One region of the Kitasatospora sp. NPDC059646 genome, then DNA from elsewhere that is predicted to be linked to it. Evidence: riboswitches for the same ligand, from Rfam matches in the RefSeq annotation. Region 1 holds a riboswitch; the other holds the start of a gene.
The links. Region 1 has a riboswitch for cobalamin ahead of ACFV1L_RS27605 (ribonucleoside-diphosphate reductase subunit alpha). Riboswitches for the same ligand answer to the same signal wherever they lie in the genome.
Positions count from the first base shown of each region.

Region 2: linked by a shared signal. The riboswitch ahead of ACFV1L_RS00920 (acyl-CoA thioesterase) and the one ahead of ACFV1L_RS27605 (ribonucleoside-diphosphate reductase subunit alpha) in region 1 are both predicted to bind cobalamin.

Region 1 is NZ_JBHWDS010000047.1:26,054-35,337, reverse strand. It holds gene def (peptide deformylase) at 1-471, shown strand, start outside; gene ACFV1L_RS27615 (glycoside hydrolase domain-containing protein) at 623-2,314, shown strand; gene ACFV1L_RS27610 (ribonucleotide-diphosphate reductase subunit beta) at 2,311-3,330, opposite strand; gene ACFV1L_RS27605 (ribonucleoside-diphosphate reductase subunit alpha) at 3,330-5,744, opposite strand; cobalamin riboswitch at 5,915-6,052, opposite strand; gene ACFV1L_RS27600 (GNAT family N-acetyltransferase) at 6,134-6,646, opposite strand; gene ACFV1L_RS27595 (helix-turn-helix domain-containing protein) at 6,916-7,890, shown strand; gene ACFV1L_RS27590 (histidine phosphatase family protein) at 7,895-8,641, opposite strand; gene mctP (monocarboxylate uptake permease MctP) at 8,809-9,284, opposite strand, start outside.
Region 2 is NZ_JBHWDS010000001.1:196,788-206,071, reverse strand. It holds gene ACFV1L_RS00930 (sulfurtransferase TusA family protein) at 1-236, shown strand, start outside; gene ACFV1L_RS00925 (YncE family protein) at 241-1,542, opposite strand; cobalamin riboswitch at 1,959-2,103, shown strand; gene ACFV1L_RS00920 (acyl-CoA thioesterase) at 2,167-2,616, shown strand; gene ACFV1L_RS00915 (putative Ig domain-containing protein) at 2,834-4,558, shown strand; gene ACFV1L_RS00910 (MFS transporter) at 4,789-6,051, shown strand; gene ACFV1L_RS00905 (type I polyketide synthase) at 6,048-9,284, shown strand, end outside.

The DNA.
Region 1 (9,284 bases):
GCCTTCGACGACGAGCTCGCCGCGCTGATCGACGACATGTTCCAGTCCATGTACGCCGCCGAGGGCGTCGGCCTGGCCGCCAACCAGATCGGCGTCGACCTGAAGGTCTTCGTCTACGACTGCCCCGACGACGACGGCGTCCGGCACGTCGGACACGTCGTCAACCCGGTGCTGGAGGAGCTCCCCGCCGGCCGCCGGATGCTCGACGACGGGCAGGAGGGCTGCCTGTCGGTGCCCACCGCCTACCAGGAGCTGGCCCGCCCGGGCTGGGCCGCCGTCACCGGGCAGGACAAGCACGGCAACCCGATCCGGGTCGAGGGCACCGGCTTCTTCGCCCGCTGCCTCCAGCACGAGACCGACCACCTGTACGGCTACCTGTACATCGACCGGCTCTCCAAGCGCGACCGCAAGGACGCCCTGCGGCAGATGGCCGACGGCGCCCCCAAGTACGCCACCGTGCCCAACGACTGACGGACCGTCAGCCTGTTCGAAGGGGGTCGCGCCGGTCGGCGCGACCCCCTTCGGCAGGTCCGGGTCCGGCGGGTGTGTCGGACCCGCCCGGAGGGCCGACGGCCGCTAGTGTCCGCGAGCACGGGGACGGAACCGGGCGAGGGGCTGGCGGATGCGCAGGCTGTGGCGGGCGGCGGGACGGGTCGGCGCGGTCGTGCTGACCGTGGCGTGCGCGGCGACCGGGACGGGCGGCTGGACGGCCGCCGCCGACCGGGGCGCGGAACAGCAGGTGGAGTACCGGGGCGTGCGGCTCCGGGTGCCCGCCGACTGGCCGGTGGTCGACCTGGCGGCGGCCCCGCGCACCTGCGTGCGGCTGGACGTCAGCGCCGTCTACCTCGGCACACCCGGCGAGGACCAGGACTGCCCGGCGCACCTGCCGCCCGGCCGGGCGGACGGGCTGCTGGTCCAGCCCGCCCGCACCGGGCGCGGCGCGGCCGCCCCCGAGACGGTGGCGCCGGGCCGGCCGGTCCCGCAGCGGATCGTCCGGGACGCCGCCGGCGGGCACCAGCTGCGGGCCCGGCTCGGCGGCACCGGCCTGGAGGTCACGGCCGGCTGGGCCACCGACCCGGACCGGGTCCGGCAGATCCTGGAGACCGCCACCGCCACCGCCGACCCCGTCACCGCCGAGGACCCCGCCGACGACGCCCCGGCCGGCGCCGCCGCACCGCGCACCGACGTCGCCGGGTACGCCTTCGACCGGTGCGCCGCGCCGTCGGCCGCCGCGATGCGGGCCTGGGCGGCGTCCTCCCCGTACCGGGCGGTCGGGGTGTACATCGGCGGGCCGTCGCAGGCCTGCGTCGCCCCGGGCGCGGACTGGGTGGCCGACCGCGCCGCCGAGGGCTGGGCGTTCATGCCGATCTACGTCGGGCACCAGGCCGCGCGCGGCAACCTGCTGGTCGACGCCGACCCGGCCGTGGCCGGCCGGCAGGGCGCGGCCGCCGCCGACGACGCGGTCCGCAAGGCCGAGGGCCTGGGCTTCCGGCCCGGCGCGGTGCTCTACAACGACATGGAGAACTACGACCGCGACCGGTACCGCGACCGGGTGCTCGCCTACCTGGCGGGCTGGACCCGGCAGCTGCACGCCCGCGGCTACCGCTCCGGCGTGTACGCCGGCGCGGCCAGCGGCGTGCCCGACCTGTCCGCCCGCTGGGGCGACGCGGGCTACCCGGAGCCCGACGTGCTGTGGTCCGCCGCCTGGAACTCCCACCACGACGTCACCGACGCCGGCATGGGCCTGCCCGCCGGCGCCGGCCAGTGGACCGGCGGGCGGCGCGCCCACCAGTACGCGGGCGACGTCACCGAGACCTACGGCGGCTTCGCCCTGGCCGTCGACGCCGACTACCTGGACGTCACCTCGCCGGCCGGCGCCGGCCGGCAGCTGTTCCCCGGCCGCCGGCTCACCGCCGGACGGAGCATCAGCAGCGCCTCGGCGACGCTGACCGTGCAGGCCGACGGCGACCTGACCGTCCGGCCGCGCGGCGGCGGCCCGGCGCTGTGGTCCGCGGGCACCGGCGGCAACCCGGGCGCGTTCGCGGTGCAGCAGGACGACGGCAACCTGGTGGTCTACCGCGGCGACGGCGGCCCCGGCGCGGGCGGCGCGCTGTGGTCCACCGGCACCTGGCGCAGCCCGGGCGCGTACACGGAGCTCCGGGACGACGGCGACCTGGTGGTGTACGGGCGCGACGGCGGCGCCCTGTGGTTCGGCCGGCGTCCGGGCCTGAACCCGGCCCCGTACGCGCGAGGGCCGCACCCCGGAGTCCGGGGTGCGGCCCTGGCTGCTGACGGTCCGTCGGGCGCGGCCTAGAAGTCGTCGTCGAAGGAGACCGAGCCCTCGACGGCGACCTGGTACGCGGAGACCCGGCGCTCGAAGAAGTTGGTCAGCTCCTGGACGTTCTGCAGCTCCATGAACCCGAACGGGTTGGTCGAGCCGTAGCGGATCGGCAGGCCGAGCCGGGCCAAGCGCTGGTCGGCGACGGCCTCCAGGTACTGGCGCATCGAGGCGGTGTTCATGCCGGGCAGGCCGTCACCGCACAGGTCCTGGGCGAACTGGAGCTCGGCCTCGACGGCCTCCTCCAGCATCTCGGTGACCTGCTGGGCCATCTTGTCGTCGAAGAGGTCGGGCTCCTCCTCGCGGACGGTGTCGACCACGGAGAACGCGAAGTCCATGTGCATCGACTCGTCGCGGAACACCCAGTTGGTGCCGGTCGCCAGGCCGTGCAGCAGGCCGCGGCTGCGGAACCAGTACACGTAGGCGAACGCGCCGTAGAAGAACAGGCCCTCGACGCACGCCGCGAAGCAGATCAGGTTCAGCAGGAAGGCCCGCCGGTCCTCCTTGGTCTGCAGCGAGTCGATGTGGTCGACGGCGTTCATGTACTTGAAGCAGAACCGGGCCTTCTGCGCGATGGAGGGGATGTTCTCCACCGCGGCGAACGCCGCCGCCCGGTCGTCCGGGTCGGGCAGGTAGGTGTCCAGCAGCGTCAGGTAGAACTGGACGTGCACGGCCTCCTCGAACAGCTGCCGCGACAGGTAGAGCCGCGCCTCCGGCGAGTTGATGTGCTTGTAGAGGCTCAGCACCACGTTGTTCGCGACGATCGAGTCACCGGTGGCGAAGAACGCGACCAGCCGGCCGATCATGTGCCGCTCGCCCTCGGAGAGCTTGGCGAGGTCGGCGACGTCGGAGTGCAGGTCCACCTCCTCCACGGTCCAGGTGTTCTTGATCGCGTCCCGGTACCGGTCGTAGAACGACGGGTATCGCATCGGACGCAGCGTCAGCTCGAAGCCCGGGTCGAGCAGCATCTTCTTCTGGTCGTCGGAGCTCATCACTGGCACGCCTCGCAGGACTCGGGGTTCTCCAGGGAACAGGCGATGGCGTCCTGCTCGGCCTGGCTGAGGGTCGGGGTCTGCACCGGCACGGGGGCGGCGGTGCGGGCGGCGCCCGAGGCGGCCTGGGCGATCCGGGTCGCCGGACGGGACCGCAGGTAGTAGGTGGTCTTCAGACCGACCTTCCACGCGTACGCGTACATCGAGGACAGCTTGCCGATGGTCGGCGCCGCCATGAACAGGTTCAGCGACTGGCTCTGGTCGATGTACGGCTGCCGGGCGGCGGCCAGGTCGATCAGCGCGCGCTGCGGCAGCTCCCACGCCGTGCGGTACAGCGAACGGACGCTCTCCGGCAGCCACTTGAAGTCCTGCACGGAGCCGTTGGCGTCGCGCAGCGCGTCCCGGGTCTGCTGGTCCCAGACGCCGAGCTCCTTCAGCTCGCGCACCAGGTACGGGTTGACCTGGAGGAACTCGCCGGACAGGGTCTCGCGCTTGAACAGGTTGGACACCTGCGGCTCGATGCACTCGTAGACGCCGGCGATGGACGCGATGGTCGCGGTCGGGGCGATGGCGAGCAGCAGCGAGTTGCGCAGGCCGGTCTCGGCGATCCGGGCGCGCAGCGCCTCCCAGCGCCCGGTCCACTGCGGGGCGGCGCTGCCGAAGTGGTCGATGTGCAGCTGGCCGCGGGCGGCGCGGGTCTCGCCGTACGCCTCGTGGCGGCCGAACTGCTCCGCGAGGTCCGCGGAGCGCTCGTACGCGGTGAGCATGATGCGCTCGGCGATCAGCGTGGACAGCTTCTTCGCCTCGGCGGAGTCGAAGTCCAGCCGCAGCTTGAAGAAGACGTCCTGCAGGCCCATCACGCCGAGGCCGACCGGGCGCCAGCGGGAGTTGGACGCGCCGGCCTCGGTGGTCGGGTAGAAGTTGATGTCGATCACGCGGTCGAGGAAGGTCACCGCGGTGCGGACGGTGGCGTCCAGGCGGTCCCAGTCCATCGCGTTGACCAGGTCGTCCGCCGAGGCGCCCGGGGCGACGTGCGCGCCCAGGTTGACCGAGCCCAGGTTGCAGACCGCGGTCTCGGAGTCGTCGGTGACCTCCAGGATCTCGGTGCACAGGTTCGAGGAGTGCACCGTGCGGCCCGGCAGCGCGGTCTGGTTGGCGGCCCGGTTGGAGGCGTCCTTGAAGGTCATCCAGCCGTTGCCGGTCTGCGCCAGGGTGCGCATCATGCGGGCGTAGAGGGTCTGCGCGGGGATGGTGCGCACGGCCTTGCCGGCCAGCTCGGCCTTGCGGTAGGCCTCGTCGAACTCGGCGCCCCACAGGTCGACCAGCTCGGGCACGTCCGCCGGGGAGAACAGCGACCAGTCCTGGTCGGCGTTCACCCGACGCATGAACTCGTCCGGGATCCAGTGCGCCAGGTTCAGGTTGTGGGTGCGGCGGGCCTCTTCGCCGGTGTTGTCGCGGAGCTCCAGGAACTCCTCGATGTCGGCGTGCCAGGTCTCCAGGTACACGCAGGCCGCGCCCTTGCGCCGTCCGCCCTGGTTGACCGCCGCCACGGAGGAGTCCAGGGTGCGCAGGAACGGGACGATGCCGTTCGACTTGCCGTTGGTGCCGCGGATCAGCGAGCCGCGGGAGCGGATCCGGGAGTAGGACAGGCCGATGCCGCCGGCGTGCTTGGACAGCCGGGCGATCTGCGCGTAGCGGTTGTAGATCGAGTCCAGGTTGTCCAGCGGCGAGTCCAGCAGGTAGCAGGAGGACATCTGCGGGTGCCGGGTGCCGGAGTTGAACAGCGTCGGGGAGCTGGTCAGGTACTCCAGGCGGCTCATCAGCCGGTACAGCTCGGCGACCTCGCGCACCGACTGCTCGGTGCGGCCGACCGCCAGGCCCGCGGCGACGCGCAGCAGGAAGTGCTGCGGGGTCTCCACGACCTTGCGGGTGATCGGGTGCCGCAGCAGGTACCGGGACTGCACGGTGCGCAGGCCGAAGTACTCGAAGCGGTCGTCGCCGGAGGCGTCGATCAGCGAGTCGAAGAGGGCGGCGTGGGAGGCGACCAGCTCGGCGGTCGCGTCGCCGATCAGGCCCTCGGCGTGGCCGACGGCGATCGAGGCGGAGAACGAGGTGACGCCCTGGGTGGCGGCCTCGTCGGCGATCTCCATCGCCAGCAGGCGGGCGGCCAGCTTCGAGTACTGCGGGTCCTCGGCGATCATCGACGCGGCGGCCTCCACGGCCAGCCCGCGCAGCTCGGCGAAGTCCGAGCCGGCGTGGCGGCCGCGCAGCGCGGCGGCGGCGACGTGGCCGGGGTCCACCTGGGGGAGGTCGGTGCTGCGGTCGGTGAGCAGCCGAAGCAGCGCCGCACCGGGGTCGGTGAAGGCGTCGGCGGATCCCTGGGACGGCAGGGTGACTGAGGCGGCGACGGTCAAGGCGCACTCTCTCCTGTGGCGGCGGCGGACGTGGCTCGGGGTGTCCGGTGGCGCGCGTGCGGCAGGGGAGGACGGCACGCCGAAACGCTCGATCGGCGCGCGAAAGACCCACCCCCGGCCCGCCCGCGAGGCCGGACGGCAAAGCTGTGCTGCATGGCGTCTGCGGGGATGCCGTGTCGCACACCGTCGGCAGGTCCTCGGACTGCGCGGGCGTCGCTACAGCCCGCTCACCGTTGCGGGGCAGTCCCGGACTCGCACCGGGTTCCCCTGCTCGACAGCGAGGTCGAGCATACATGTTGTGGCGGCTGGAGCTTGCGGCCCCAGATGTAGTAGCGCGTGTCGTGTCGGCGGTGCCGCGCGTAGACAACGGAAACCGTGCCGGAACCGCCTCAGAACCGCATCGAGTAGACCATCAGGTCCACCCCGGGAGCCGCCGTCCAGTCCCGTCCCGGGGTGCGGAGGAAGCCGAGAGCATCGTAGATCCGGTGCGCCGCGGTCATCGTCGGCCGGGTGGAGAACGCCATTCCGGCCAGTCCGAGTTCCCGGCTCCGGGCGATCGCCGCGGACACCAGCGCCCGGCCGACGCCGCGGCCGCGGGCCGCCGCGCCGACCGCCAGCATCCGGATCTCGCCCTCGTGCGGCAGCGCGACGTCCGCCCACGGGGTGCCGCCGACCGCGAAGGTCACGCAGCCGAGCACCGGCCCGTCGGCGCCGCCGACGGCGACCAGCAGCTCGGCCTCCCGGTTGCGCCGGGCGGTGTCCCGAAGGAGGTCGACGTAGCCGGAGTCGGGACGGGTGTGGCCGTCGCCGACGAAGGCTTCGACGGAGACCTCCCCGGCTCCGGCGAGGTCGCGGTCGAGGGCGCGGCGGACGAGCGGGCGGAGGTCGGTCGGGGAGGGCATTCGGCCAGTGTGCCGGACCGGCGGCGGCGCGGGTCGGCCAGGTCGGGGTCGAAGGGGTAGCCGGTCGGCCGGTGCCGGTCGTCGCGGCCGTGCCGGCCGTTGCGGTCCAGGTCGCGGCCGACCAGGACGCCGAGGAGTCCGAAGCTGCCGATGAGGCCCAGCAGGGCGAGCGCGGTGGTCATGGCTCCACTGTCCGCGCCGCGGCAGCCCGGCACGAGTGGCAGGAACGCAGCATTGCCACGAAATCCTGCCACTGCCATGCTGGGCGGATGCTGAAGAACGTCGCGGTGATCGTGCTGGAGGAGATCCACCCCTTCGAGCTGGGTGTGGCCTGCGAGGTGTTCGGCCTGGACCGCAGCGAGGCGGGCCTGCCGGTCTACGAGTTCGGCCTGGTCGGCGACCGGCCCGGACCGATGCGCACCCACGCCGGCTTCGACGTCCACGTGCCGTACGGCCCCGAGCGGCTCGCCGACGCCGACCTGGTGATCGCCACCGCCACCGGCATCCGCGACGAGTACCCCGCCGCGCTGTGCGAGGCCCTGCGGGCCGCCCACGACCGCGGCGCCCACCTGCTGTCGATCTGCTCCGGCAGCTTCCTGCTCGGCGCCGCCGGCCTGCTCGACGGCCGCCGCAGCACCACCCACTGGCAGTACGCCGACCTGATGGCCGAGCGCTTCCCGCTGACCACCGTCGAACCCGACGTGCTGTACGTGGACGACGAGCCGGTGATCACCTCGGCCGGCACCGCCGCCGGCATCGACGCCTGCCTGCACCTGGTGCGCAAGGTGCAGGGCGCCGAGGTGGCCCGGGCGATCGCTCGCCGGATGGTGGTCGCCCCGCACCGCGACGGCGGGCAGGCCCAGTTCGTCAACCGCCCGCTGCCCGAGGGCGACGGCGACTCGCTGGCCGGGGTGCTGGAGTGGATGCGGCACCACCTCGACCGGGAGACCAGCGTGGACGACCTCGCCCGGCTCGCCCACATGTCCCCGCGCACTTTCGCCCGCCGCTTCCAGCAGGAGACCGGCACCACCCCGCACCGCTGGCTGACCGGCCAGCGGGTGCTGTTCGCGCAGCGCCTGCTGGAGTCCACCGACGAGACCGTGGACGCGGTCGCCGCCCGCTGCGGCTTCGGGAACGCCGCCACCCTGCGGCACCACTTCGGCCGCCGCCTCGGCACCACCCCGCAGGCCTACCGGCGGGCCTTCGGCGGCCCCGCCCGGACCGCCGACCGGCAGCCCGCCTGACGGCTCAGGACAGGTGCCCGGTCTGGTTCCAGGACGACGGCCGCAGCCGCCCCTCGCGGGCCCGCCACACGCTGGTCGAGCAGTTGGCCACCGGCGGCAGCGCCAGCAGCTCGTCCTCGCCCAGCCGGTCCAGCACGTGGCGCAGCATCAGCACCGTGCAGTCGTGGGCGACCACCAGCACCGGCCGGCCGGCCTCCTCGTCGTTCAGGTCGCGCAGCAGGCCGCGCACCCGCAGCGCCACGTCCAGCCAGGACTCGCCGCCGGGCGGCCGGTAGTACAGCTCGCCCATCCGCCGGCGGCGCTCCGCCTCGGCGGGGTGGTCGCGCTCGATGGCGGCCTTGGTCAGCATCTCCAGCACGCCCAGCTCGCGGTCGCGCAGCCGCTCGTCGTAGCGGACCGCCGGGCCCACCGGGACGGCGCCCGCCCCGGCCGCCTCGGCGAGGGCGATTCTCGCGGTCTCCGCGGTGCGCACGTACGGGGAGCACCACACCGAGCGGGGCCGGTCGGCGGGCGGCAGGGCGGCCCACCAGCGGCCCAGGTCGCGGGCCTGGGCCTGGCCGCGCAGGGACAGCGGGATGTCGGCGTCCCGGCAGGTGATCGGCACGGACAGCGCCCCGGTGGCGTCGGCGTGCCGGAACTCCACGTTGGCGGTGGACTCGCCGTGCCGGGTGGCGATCAGCACCGACGGCAGCCGCCGCCCGCCGTCGGCCTGCGTGCGGTGCCCGTTGCGTACCGTGGTGAGGTCGGTCATTGGCGGTGGCTCCCCGTTGTCGGTGCTGCGCGTGGTGGTGTCCGTCTCTCCCGGTCTCTCCCGAAAAGGGCTGTCATAACAGATGACCGCGCCGTCACCCCAGTGTCGATCGAGGCAACGGCGCGACCCAAGGGCGCATGCGGGGGCGGGTTGCGCCCCCGCACGCGTCAGTGCGCCATGGTGGGCTGCGGAGCCTGCTTCACGGCCTCGTCGCCGGCCTCCGCGGAGTAGTCGGCCCGCGAGGTCTCGTCGGTCCCCTCCGGGGCCTTCAGGGCCCGCAGGACCAGCGTCAGCACCACCGCGACGAGCACGTTCAGCACGAACCCGGTCAGGCCGATGTAGCCGATCTCCCCGATCACCGGGATCTTCGCCGCCGACCCGCCGAAGTGCTTGGTCGCCGGCGAGGCCACCCCGTACGCCCGCCAGGTGCCGTAGACCATGCCGACCGCCCAGCCGGCCAGCAGCGCCCAGCGGTGGAACCACCGGGTGAACAGGCCCGCCACCAGCGCCACCGCGGTCTGCAGGATCCACACGCCGCCCAGCAGCTGCATGTTGATCGCCGCCTGCTTGTCCATCACCAGCACGAACGCCAGCGCGCCGACCTTCACCAGCAGCGAGGCGATCTTCGCCACGCGGGTCTCGT
Region 2 (9,284 bases), on a different contig from region 1:
TGCTCTGCGTCGCCCTGCTGCTGCGCCTGCGCGCGGCCGTCGCCGACGCCCCCGCCGACACCCTGGTGCACGTGCTGGCCACCGACCCCGCCGCGCCGCTCGACCTCCCCGCCTGGTGCCACCTCACCGGCCACCGGTACCTCGGCCCGGTCGACGACCAGACCTACGCGCTGCGCCTGGCCGCCGACCCGGCCCCCACCCGCGCCGACGCCCCCTGGCACCGCGCGGACGGCTGACGGGTCAGCCCGCGGCGGGGCCGCTCCAGCCCGCCGGGACGTGGCCGAGGCGGACCCGCTGCGGGTGGTCGCCGACGTCGACCCCCGACGTGGGCAGCCCGGTGGCGAAGTCGATGACGGTGACCCGGTCGGCGCCGCTCTCCGAGATGATGCAGGACTTCCCGTCGCCGCTGACCGTCGCCCAGTACGGCTTGGACGCCGGCACCAGCGGCCCCTCCTGGAGGGTCGCCCGGTCCACCACCGTGGCGTAGTCGTCCATCGTGCCCGCGACGCAGAGCCGGCCGCCGTCCGGGCTCATCGACAGGCCGTGGTGGCGCGAGTCGTTGACCCAGGTGGTGCGGTCCTCGCTGGTCGCGGGATTCTTCGGCAGCGTCTTGACGCGGGTGATCCGGTCGCTCGCCACGTCGTACTCCACGAACCCGTTGAAGAAGGAGACCTGGAAGTACAGCGTCCCGCCGTCCGGGGCGAACACCGCCGGCCGCACCGCGTTGGACAGGTCGGAGCGGCCGACGGCGTCCAGCCGCTGGCGCATGTCGATGGTGCGCACCGTCCGGAAGGTGTCGGCGTCGACGACCGTGATGTGCCGGTCGCCCTTCGTCCAGTCCAGCCACGGCGCGTCCAGGGCGGTGGTGACCTCGCCGATCGACATGTTCCAGATCTGCCGGCCGCCGTCCGTGTACAGGTTCTCGTGCGGCTTGTCGCCGGCGGCGAACGAGCCGAGCAGCCGGCCGGTGGCGATGTCCAGCACCTGCACGGTGTTCGCGGTGGACGCGGAGACCACCACCCGGGTGCCGTCCGGCGACAGCGCCATGTGGTCGGAGCGGTAGCCGTCCACCGGGAAACGCCAGTTGATCCGACCCGTGGCCAGATCGACCGAGACCACGTCGGCGAAGCTCGGCCGCGAGACCACCAGCGCGGAGCCGTCCGGCGTGGTGTACATGTCGTCGACGAACTGGTCGTGGCCCTCCCCGGGGCCCAGCCGCACGCCCAGGAAGTAGGCCAGCTTCACCGGGTTCAGGGCGATCTCGGCCAGCCGCTGGTCCTTGTCCGGGACGACGTTGACCCGGCCCACCCGCGCCAGCGCCCCGCGCGAGGTCACCGCGTCCGCCGTGCCGTCCCAGTTGTTGCCGACGAACAGCACCTCCCGCAGACCGTCGGCCGCGGGGGTCGACGCGGCCGCCGCGTCCGGGGCGGCCGCACCCGCCCGGGCCACCGCGCCCGGACCGGACACCGCCAGGACACACACCGCCGCGACGCCTGCGAGGCGACTCGCACGTCGAGAGCGCCGGAACGGGGAACGGGACATCACGGCTCCTTCACGCGGACAGGCCAAGGGGGAACGCCCGGAGACCGGCGCCGGGACGCGCCGTGGCGCGGGCGTTACTCGACAGTAGGGAGGTGGGCCGGGGCTGACAAGACATCGGGAGCGAACTGGGGCCGTGGAAGCGGGAGTTGAGGTCCACGCGGGTGGTGGCCGGCGGTCCCGCCGCCCGAGGCCGCCCCGGGCGGCGGACCGGTCCGCGCCGCAGCTCCCGGAGGCGACGGCCGCGGCCGTCGCCTCCGGCGGCGCCGCGTCGGCGTCCTCGGCCGGGACGACCCGCGCGCCCCGCCGCCGGAGCGTCGCCGACCCGCCCCGCCGACCGCCGTCAGGAGCACCTCGGAACGGGATATAGGCTGGTCGGGCAGCGGTTCGCCCCCGTCCGACCAGGCCGGGCGCGTCGCAAGAGGGAACCTGGTGCGAGTCCAGGACTGCCTCGCAGCGGTGAGCGGGAACGACCGCCGTCACACGCACTGGGCCCGACCGGCCCGGGAAGCGACGGCCAGTAGGAAGCCCCCCACGGGAGAGGGCCCGCGAGTCCGAAGACCTGCCGCCGCCCGCAGCGCCCACCGGCGCCGCGGCCCGAGTCGCAACTCGCGAAGGAGAGTTGACGTGGCAGACCAGACCGCGACACCCGTGATGACCGCCGCCAAGCCCGCGGAGGCGTCCGAGGTCACGCTCGCGCACATCATGAGCGAGCACGACACCAACCTGTACGGCACCATCCACGGCGGCGTGGTGATGAAGCTCATCGACGACGCCGCCGGCGCGGCCGCCGCCCGGCACGCCGAGGGCCCGGCCGTCACGGCCGCGGTGGACGGCATGTCCTTCCTCGCCCCCGTCCGGGCCGGCGACCTGCTCACCGCGCACGCCGAGCTCGAACGGGCCGGCCGTACCTCGATGACCGTCCGGGTCAGCGTCACCGCGCAGCGCTGGAACGCCGCCGCCGGCCCGGTCACCGAGGTCGCCACCGCGCGGCTCACCTTCGTCGCCGTCGACGCCGACAGCCGCCCGCGGCCGGTCCCGGCGCTGCTCCCGGCGGAGCCTGCCGCGACCGCCTGACGTCCTGTCACCGTCCGGGCCCCGGAGCGCCGATCCCCTTCGGTGCTCCGGGGCCTGCGGTCTACGTGATCACTCTCACGTCGAACAAACCGCCGCATTTGCGGCGGCGTGAGATCGACATGTTCCGTTCAAGCTCCGCTTACCCCACCATGGCAGCGTGTGCCCGCCTACGCGCGTAGCGCACCCCATGGTTCCTGTGGTTCGAGGAGATTGACAGATGATCAGAACGTGGAAGGCCGCCCGCCCGCTGGCCCTCACCGCCGCCGCCCTGGTGGCCGCAGCCGGAGCGAGCGCCGTCCCGCAGCACGCCACCGCCGCCACCCCCAAGACCACCACCGCCGCGGCCGCCGCCGCCACCCCCAAGCGGGTGCTCTTCGACAACTCCAAGGCGGAGACCGCGGGCAACGCGGACTGGATCATCTCCACCAGCCAGCCCGACCCGCTGGCGCAGAACGCCAACCCCACCGGCGAGACCAGCTGGACCGGCGCCATCTCCGCCTGGGGCGTGGCCCTGCAGAAGACCGGCAACTACAGCCTGAAGACCCTGCCGGCCGGCAACACCATCACCTACGGCACCGGTGGCGCGCTCGACCTCGCCAACTTCGACGAGTTCGTGCTGCCCGAGCCCAACGTGCGGCTCAGCGACGCCGAGAAGACCGCCGTGATGAAGTTCGTCCAGAACGGCGGCGGCCTGTTCCTGATCTCCGACCACACCGTCAGCGACCGCAACAACGACGGCTGGGACTCCCCGGCCATCATCAACGACCTGCTGACCACCAACAGCGTCGACAACACCGACCCGTTCGGCTTCTCCGTCGACCTGCTGAACATCACCACCGACAACCCGCGGGCGATCACCGACGCCACCGACCCGGTGCTGAACGGCTCCTTCGGCAAGGTCACCGGCTCGATCATCCGCAACGGCACCACCTTCACCCTCAAGCCCGCCGACAACCCCAACGTCAAGGGCCTGGTCTACCGCACCGGGTACAGCGGCAACACCGGCGCGGCGTTCGCCACCTCGACCTTCGGCAACGGCCGGGTCGCGATCTGGGGCGACTCCTCGCCGATCGACGACGGCACCGGCCAGTCCGGCAACACCCTGTACAACGGCTGGAACGACCCGGCCGGCACCGACGCCGCGCTCGCCCTCAACGCCACCGCCTGGCTCGCCCAGGGCGGCTCCACCGGCAACACCGGCTCGGTCTCGCTCACCAACCCGGGCGCCCGCACCGCCACCGTCGGCACCGCGACCAGCCTCCAGCTGTCCGCCACCGACACCGCCGGCGGCACCCTGGGCTACGCGGCCACCGGCCTGCCCGCCGGACTGACCGTCAACTCCGCCACCGGCCTGATCAGCGGCACGCCCACCACCGCGGGCACCTCCACGGTGACCGTCACCGCCACCGACTCCACCGGGCCGTCCGCCACCGCCACCTTCACCTGGACGGTCGCCGCGAGCGGCGGCAGCACCTGCACCGCCGCCCAGCTGATCACCAACCCCGGCTTCGAGACCGGCTCCACCTCCGGCTGGACCGAGACCAACAGCGGCGGCTCCAGCACCATCAACAGCAGCAGCAGCGAGCCCGCCCACAGCGGCAGCTACGACGCCTGGCTGGACGGCTACGGCGCCGCCAACACCGACACCCTCGCCCAGACCGTCACCCTGCCGACCGGCTGCAGCAGCTACAACCTCAGCTTCTGGCTGCACATCGACAGCGCCTCCTCGGCCACCACGGTGTTCGACACCCTCGCCGTGACGGCCAACGGGACCACCCTCGCCACCTACAGCAACACCAACGCGGCCAGCGGCTACCAGCAGCGCACCTTCAACCTCGCCGCCTACGCCGGCCAGACCGTCACCCTGAAGTTCACCGGCACCGAGGACTACACCAAGCAGACCTCGTTCGTCCTGGACGACATCACCCTCAACGTGTCCTGACCCCACCCGGAGACCCCCGGGCCGGCCCCACCCGGCCCGGGACTTCGCGGCCGCGCACGGGCGGACCCGCCGCGCTGCGCCGCCGGATGATTCTCCTTTACTCCCCGATTACTTCCGTTCTGGAATCCAGGCCGCTTTGTGAAGGTCTTGCCATGAGGATCTTGGCCTTCCTAGACTGCGGCAGCCATGGCTGGTCGCGTCCATGCCACAGGCTCGGAGTGGGGGTCGAGGTGAAACGTTTCCGCCTGCTCGTCGCGGGTAACGCGGTTTCCGCGTACGGCAGTTATCTCAACATGGTCGCGCTCAACGTCTTCGTGTACCACCTGACGGGCAGTGCCCTGACGGCCGGCCTGTACATGGCGGTGCGGCTGCTCACCAGCGTGGCGTCCGGAGTCGTCGCGGGCGCACTCGCTTCACGGATTCCGCGCAAACGCCTGATGGTGGGGGCAGACCTCACCCAGGCGACCGCACTGGTCCTGCTGCTGCTGGCACCGTCGGGCGCGCGGGTCGCGCTGCTGTTCGGACTCGCGGTCGTGGCCGGCGCCTGCTCGACCGTCTCCGGGGTGTCGCTGCGCAGCGCGGTCCCCGAGATCGTCGGCGCCGACCTGCGGACCAGGGCCAACAGCCTGCTGGCGACCGGCCGTTCGCTGGCGATGGTGGCCGGGTTCGGCTCCGCGAGCGTCATCGTCGCCCAACTCGGCTACCGCTGGGCCTTCGCCCTCGACGCACTGACGTTCCTGGTCTCGGCGAGCGTGCTGCTGTCGCTGCCGATCCGCACCGAGGCCGCGCGGGCCGACGACCCGCCGGCACCCGCCGCCAAGGCGAAGGACGGCGGCGGACGGTGGGCCACCGTGGTGCTGCTGCGGTCGATGCCCGTCGTCGCCGTGATGGTCCTGGTCCGGGCGGTCGACGGCCTCGGCTCCTCGTCCCACAACGTCGCCCTGCCGATCTACTCCGACGCCCTCGACCACGCCCACCCGGCCGCGTTCATCAGCCAGTTCTGGGCGACCTGGGCGATCGGCAACATCGCCGTGCAGCAGATCCTCTCCCGCTGGACGTCCCGCACCGGCCGCAGCCCGGGGGAGCGGGTCTTCGCCCTGGGCGCCTGCGTGATGTCGGCCGCGTTCATCCTGGTCTTCGCCGGCCTGCCGACCGCCCTGGCGGTCGTCGTCGCCCTGCTGGCCGGCATGGCCGACGGGCTGACCGAAGTCGCCTACGTCTCCCGGCTGCAGACCGTCCCGGACGCGCAACGGGCCCGCGTGTTCGGCCTGTCGGCGTCGGTGGAGAACCTCGGCTTCGGCCTCGGCATGATCCTCAGCGGCGTACTGCTGGAGCACTTCTCCCCCCTGCGGGTGGTCGGCGGCTTCCACGGCCTCGCCATCGTGCTCTGCGTCGGATTCCTGCTCCTGCTGGTGCGGGGCGCGGCCACCCGACGGGCCGCCCCGGCGCCGGCCGGCGACCCGGTCCCCGCGTCCGAAGGAGAACGGGTATGACCACCCCCGCCGACCGCCGGGTCGCCGTCATCGGCGTCGCGCTGCGCCTCCCCGGCGCCACCACCCCCGACGCCTTCTGGCGGGTGGTGCGCGACGGCGAGGACCGCGTCCGGCACTTCACGGACGACGAACTCGCCGCCGCCGGGATCCCGCCCGAGAAGTACCGGGCACCGGACTTCGTGGGCGCCAGCGCCGTCCTGGACGGCGACATCTCCCAGTTCGACGCCGCGTTCTTCGGCATGAGCGGCCGGGAGGCCGCCTGCACCGACCCGCAGCACCGCCTCTTCCTCGAAGTCGCCTACCACGCCCTGGAGAACGCAGGCTACCCGCGGGAACGCCCGGGCACCCGGATCGGCGTCTACGCCAGCACCGGCTACGAGCTGTACTCGCTGCAGACCTACCTGATCAACAACGTGCTGCGCGGAGCGCTCGCCGAGGACTGGCTCTCGCGCCTGCAGGTGCTGATCGGCAACTACCCCGACTTCACCGCCACCCGCGCCTCCTTCCGGCTGGACCTGACCGGCCCCGCCTTCAACATCCAGACGGGGTGCTCCAGTTCGCTCGTCGCCGTGCAGACCGCCGCACAGGCCGTGCTGTCCGGCGAGACCGACCTCGCGCTCGTCGGAGCCGCGGCCATCCACACACCGCAGGTGCTGGGCTACCAGTACGTCAAGGGCTCGATCCTGTCGAAGACCGGCCGGGTACGGGCGTTCGACGCGGCGGCGGACGGCACGGTCGGCGGCAACGGCGTGGTGGCGGTCGTCCTCAAGCGGCTCGACCGCGCCCTCGCCGACCGGGACACCGTCCACGGCGTCATCAGCGGATGGGGCGTCAGCAACGACGGCGCTGCCAAACACACCTACACCGCGCCCAGTGCGGCCGGCCAGCAGACCGCGATCCGCAGGGCGCTGGAGACGGCCGGGATCGGCGCGGACGAGATCGGCCTGCTGGAGACCCACGGCACCGGCACGCTCAAGGGCGACCCGATCGAGTTCGACGGCGCCACCGCGGCGTTCCGCGTCGACACCGACCGCACCGGCTACTGCGCGATCGGCTCGACCAAGTCCAACATCGGCCACCTGGACGTGGCTTCGGGCCTGGTCGGCCTGATCAAGGCGATGCTCGCGGTGCGCCACGGGGTGATCCCGCCGATGGCCAACTTCCGGAGCCCCAACCCGGGGATCGACCTCGCCGCCAGCCCCTTCTACATCCCCCGCGAGGCCCGGCCCTGGCCGCGCGACGGACGCCCGCGCCGCGCCGGCGTCACCTCCCTCGGCGTCGGCGGCACCAACGTCCACGTCCTGCTGGAGGAGCCGCCGCCGACCCCCGCGCCCGAGGACGGCGCCCACCCCGTTCCCGGCGTGCTGCTGGTCTCCGGACGCGACCCGCAGGCGCTCACCGCGAACGCCCGCGCCCTGCGCACCCACCTGCGCCGGCACCCCGACACGTCGATGCCCGACCTGGTCACCACCGCCGCGCTCGGCCGCACCCACGGACGCCACCGGCTCGCCGTGCGCGGCGAGAGTCCGGCGGCGCTCGCCGACGCGCTCGACCGCTGGCTGACCGGAGCGGCCCCGGCCGCCGGCGGGCGCGGCCCGGTGTGGTCCGGCCTCGCACCGCGCGAGGGCGGGCGGCCGGTCGGCTTCCTGTTCGCGGGCCAGGGCAGCCCGTTCCGCGGCATGGCCGCACCCTTCGACCGGAGGTTCCCGGCGGTCGCGGACGTCCTCGACGCCTGCGAGGCGCAGTACCGCCGGGAGTACGGCACGCCGCTGCTGGACGCGTTCCGCACCGGCCCGGAAGCCGACGGGACCGAGACCTGGCCGACCGCCACCGCGCAGCCCGCGCTGTTCGCCCTCCAGGCGGCGCTCACCCGCCTGTGGGAGCAGGCCGGGGTGCGGCCCGCGGTCGTCGCCGGACACAGCGCCGGGGAGTACGCGGCCCTGGCGGCTGCCGGGGCGCTCACCGTGCCCGACGGGCTGCGGCTCACCGCCGAACGCGGCCGGCTCATGCAGGCCTGCCCGCCCGGGGCGATGGTCGCCGTCGCCGCCGACCGCGCCACCGCGGACCGGCTCGCCGACGAGGTACCGGGGTTGGAGGTCGCCGTCGCCAACGGCGAGCGCTCGCACGTCCTGGGCGGACCGGTCGAGGCGGCCGAGAAGCTGGTCGCCCTGCTCGCCGAACGCGGCATCCCCGGCGACCGGCTCCCGGTCGACCGGGCCTTCCACACGGCGCTGACCGAACCGGCGCTCGACGCGTTCCGCAGCGTCCTGGAAGGCACCGCCTTCCGGCCGCTGACCGTCCCGTTCGTGAGCGGGCTGGACGGCCGGATCCGCCCCGTGGGCTGGGTGCCCGACGCCGACTACTTCCTGCGGCACGCCCGCGAGCCGGTCCGGTTCGACGCCGTGCTCGCGACGCTCGGGGCGCACGCCGACGGCGAGCCCGTGCTGCTGGACCTCGGCCCGCACCACACGCTCGGCGGCCTCGCCGGGCGCGCCCTGCCGCACGCCACCGTCGCCTCGGCGACCCGCCGCGGCGCGGGCACCGACCCCCTCTGGTCCGCGGCCGCCGCCCTGCACTGCGCAGGCGCGCCCGTGGACTGGCACCACCTGCTGGACGGCACCCCCGGCGGCCGCATCCCGCTGCCCGCCTACCGCTTCCAGCGCCGGCACTACTGGACAGGCCCCGCACAGACGATCAGCACCTTCGGTGAACCTACGGAAGACGAGGACGCAGTGGAACTGAGCAGCACGGGCACGGTCACCGCCGACGACGTACGCCGCCGCATCGTGGAAGTGACGGTCGAGCAATTCGGCGCGGATCCGGGGGCGGTGACCGACGACACCTCCTTCTTCGACCTGGGCGCCGACTCGCTGCAGCTGATCCACCTGCTGCGGCTCATCGAGCAGGAGCACCAGGTGAAGGTCGCGATGCGCGAACTCTTCGAGGAGGCCGGAACGCCGCGCCTGCTGGCCGAGCTGATCGTGGGCCGGCTCCCGGGCGCCCCGGCTCCCGGGCAGACCCCGGTGGCCGCGCCCGCGCCCGTCGAGCCGGTCGTCGCCGAGCCGGTCGAGCCGGTCGTCGCCGCGCCCGTCGCTCCCGCACCCGCCGCCGTCGTGGCCGCCGCACCCGTCCCCGCCGCTCCGGCCGCGGCCCCGGTCTACGCGACGCGCCAGGAGGTCGAGGACCTGGCCCGCCAGATCCAGCAACTCACCCAGATCCAGCTGCAGATGATG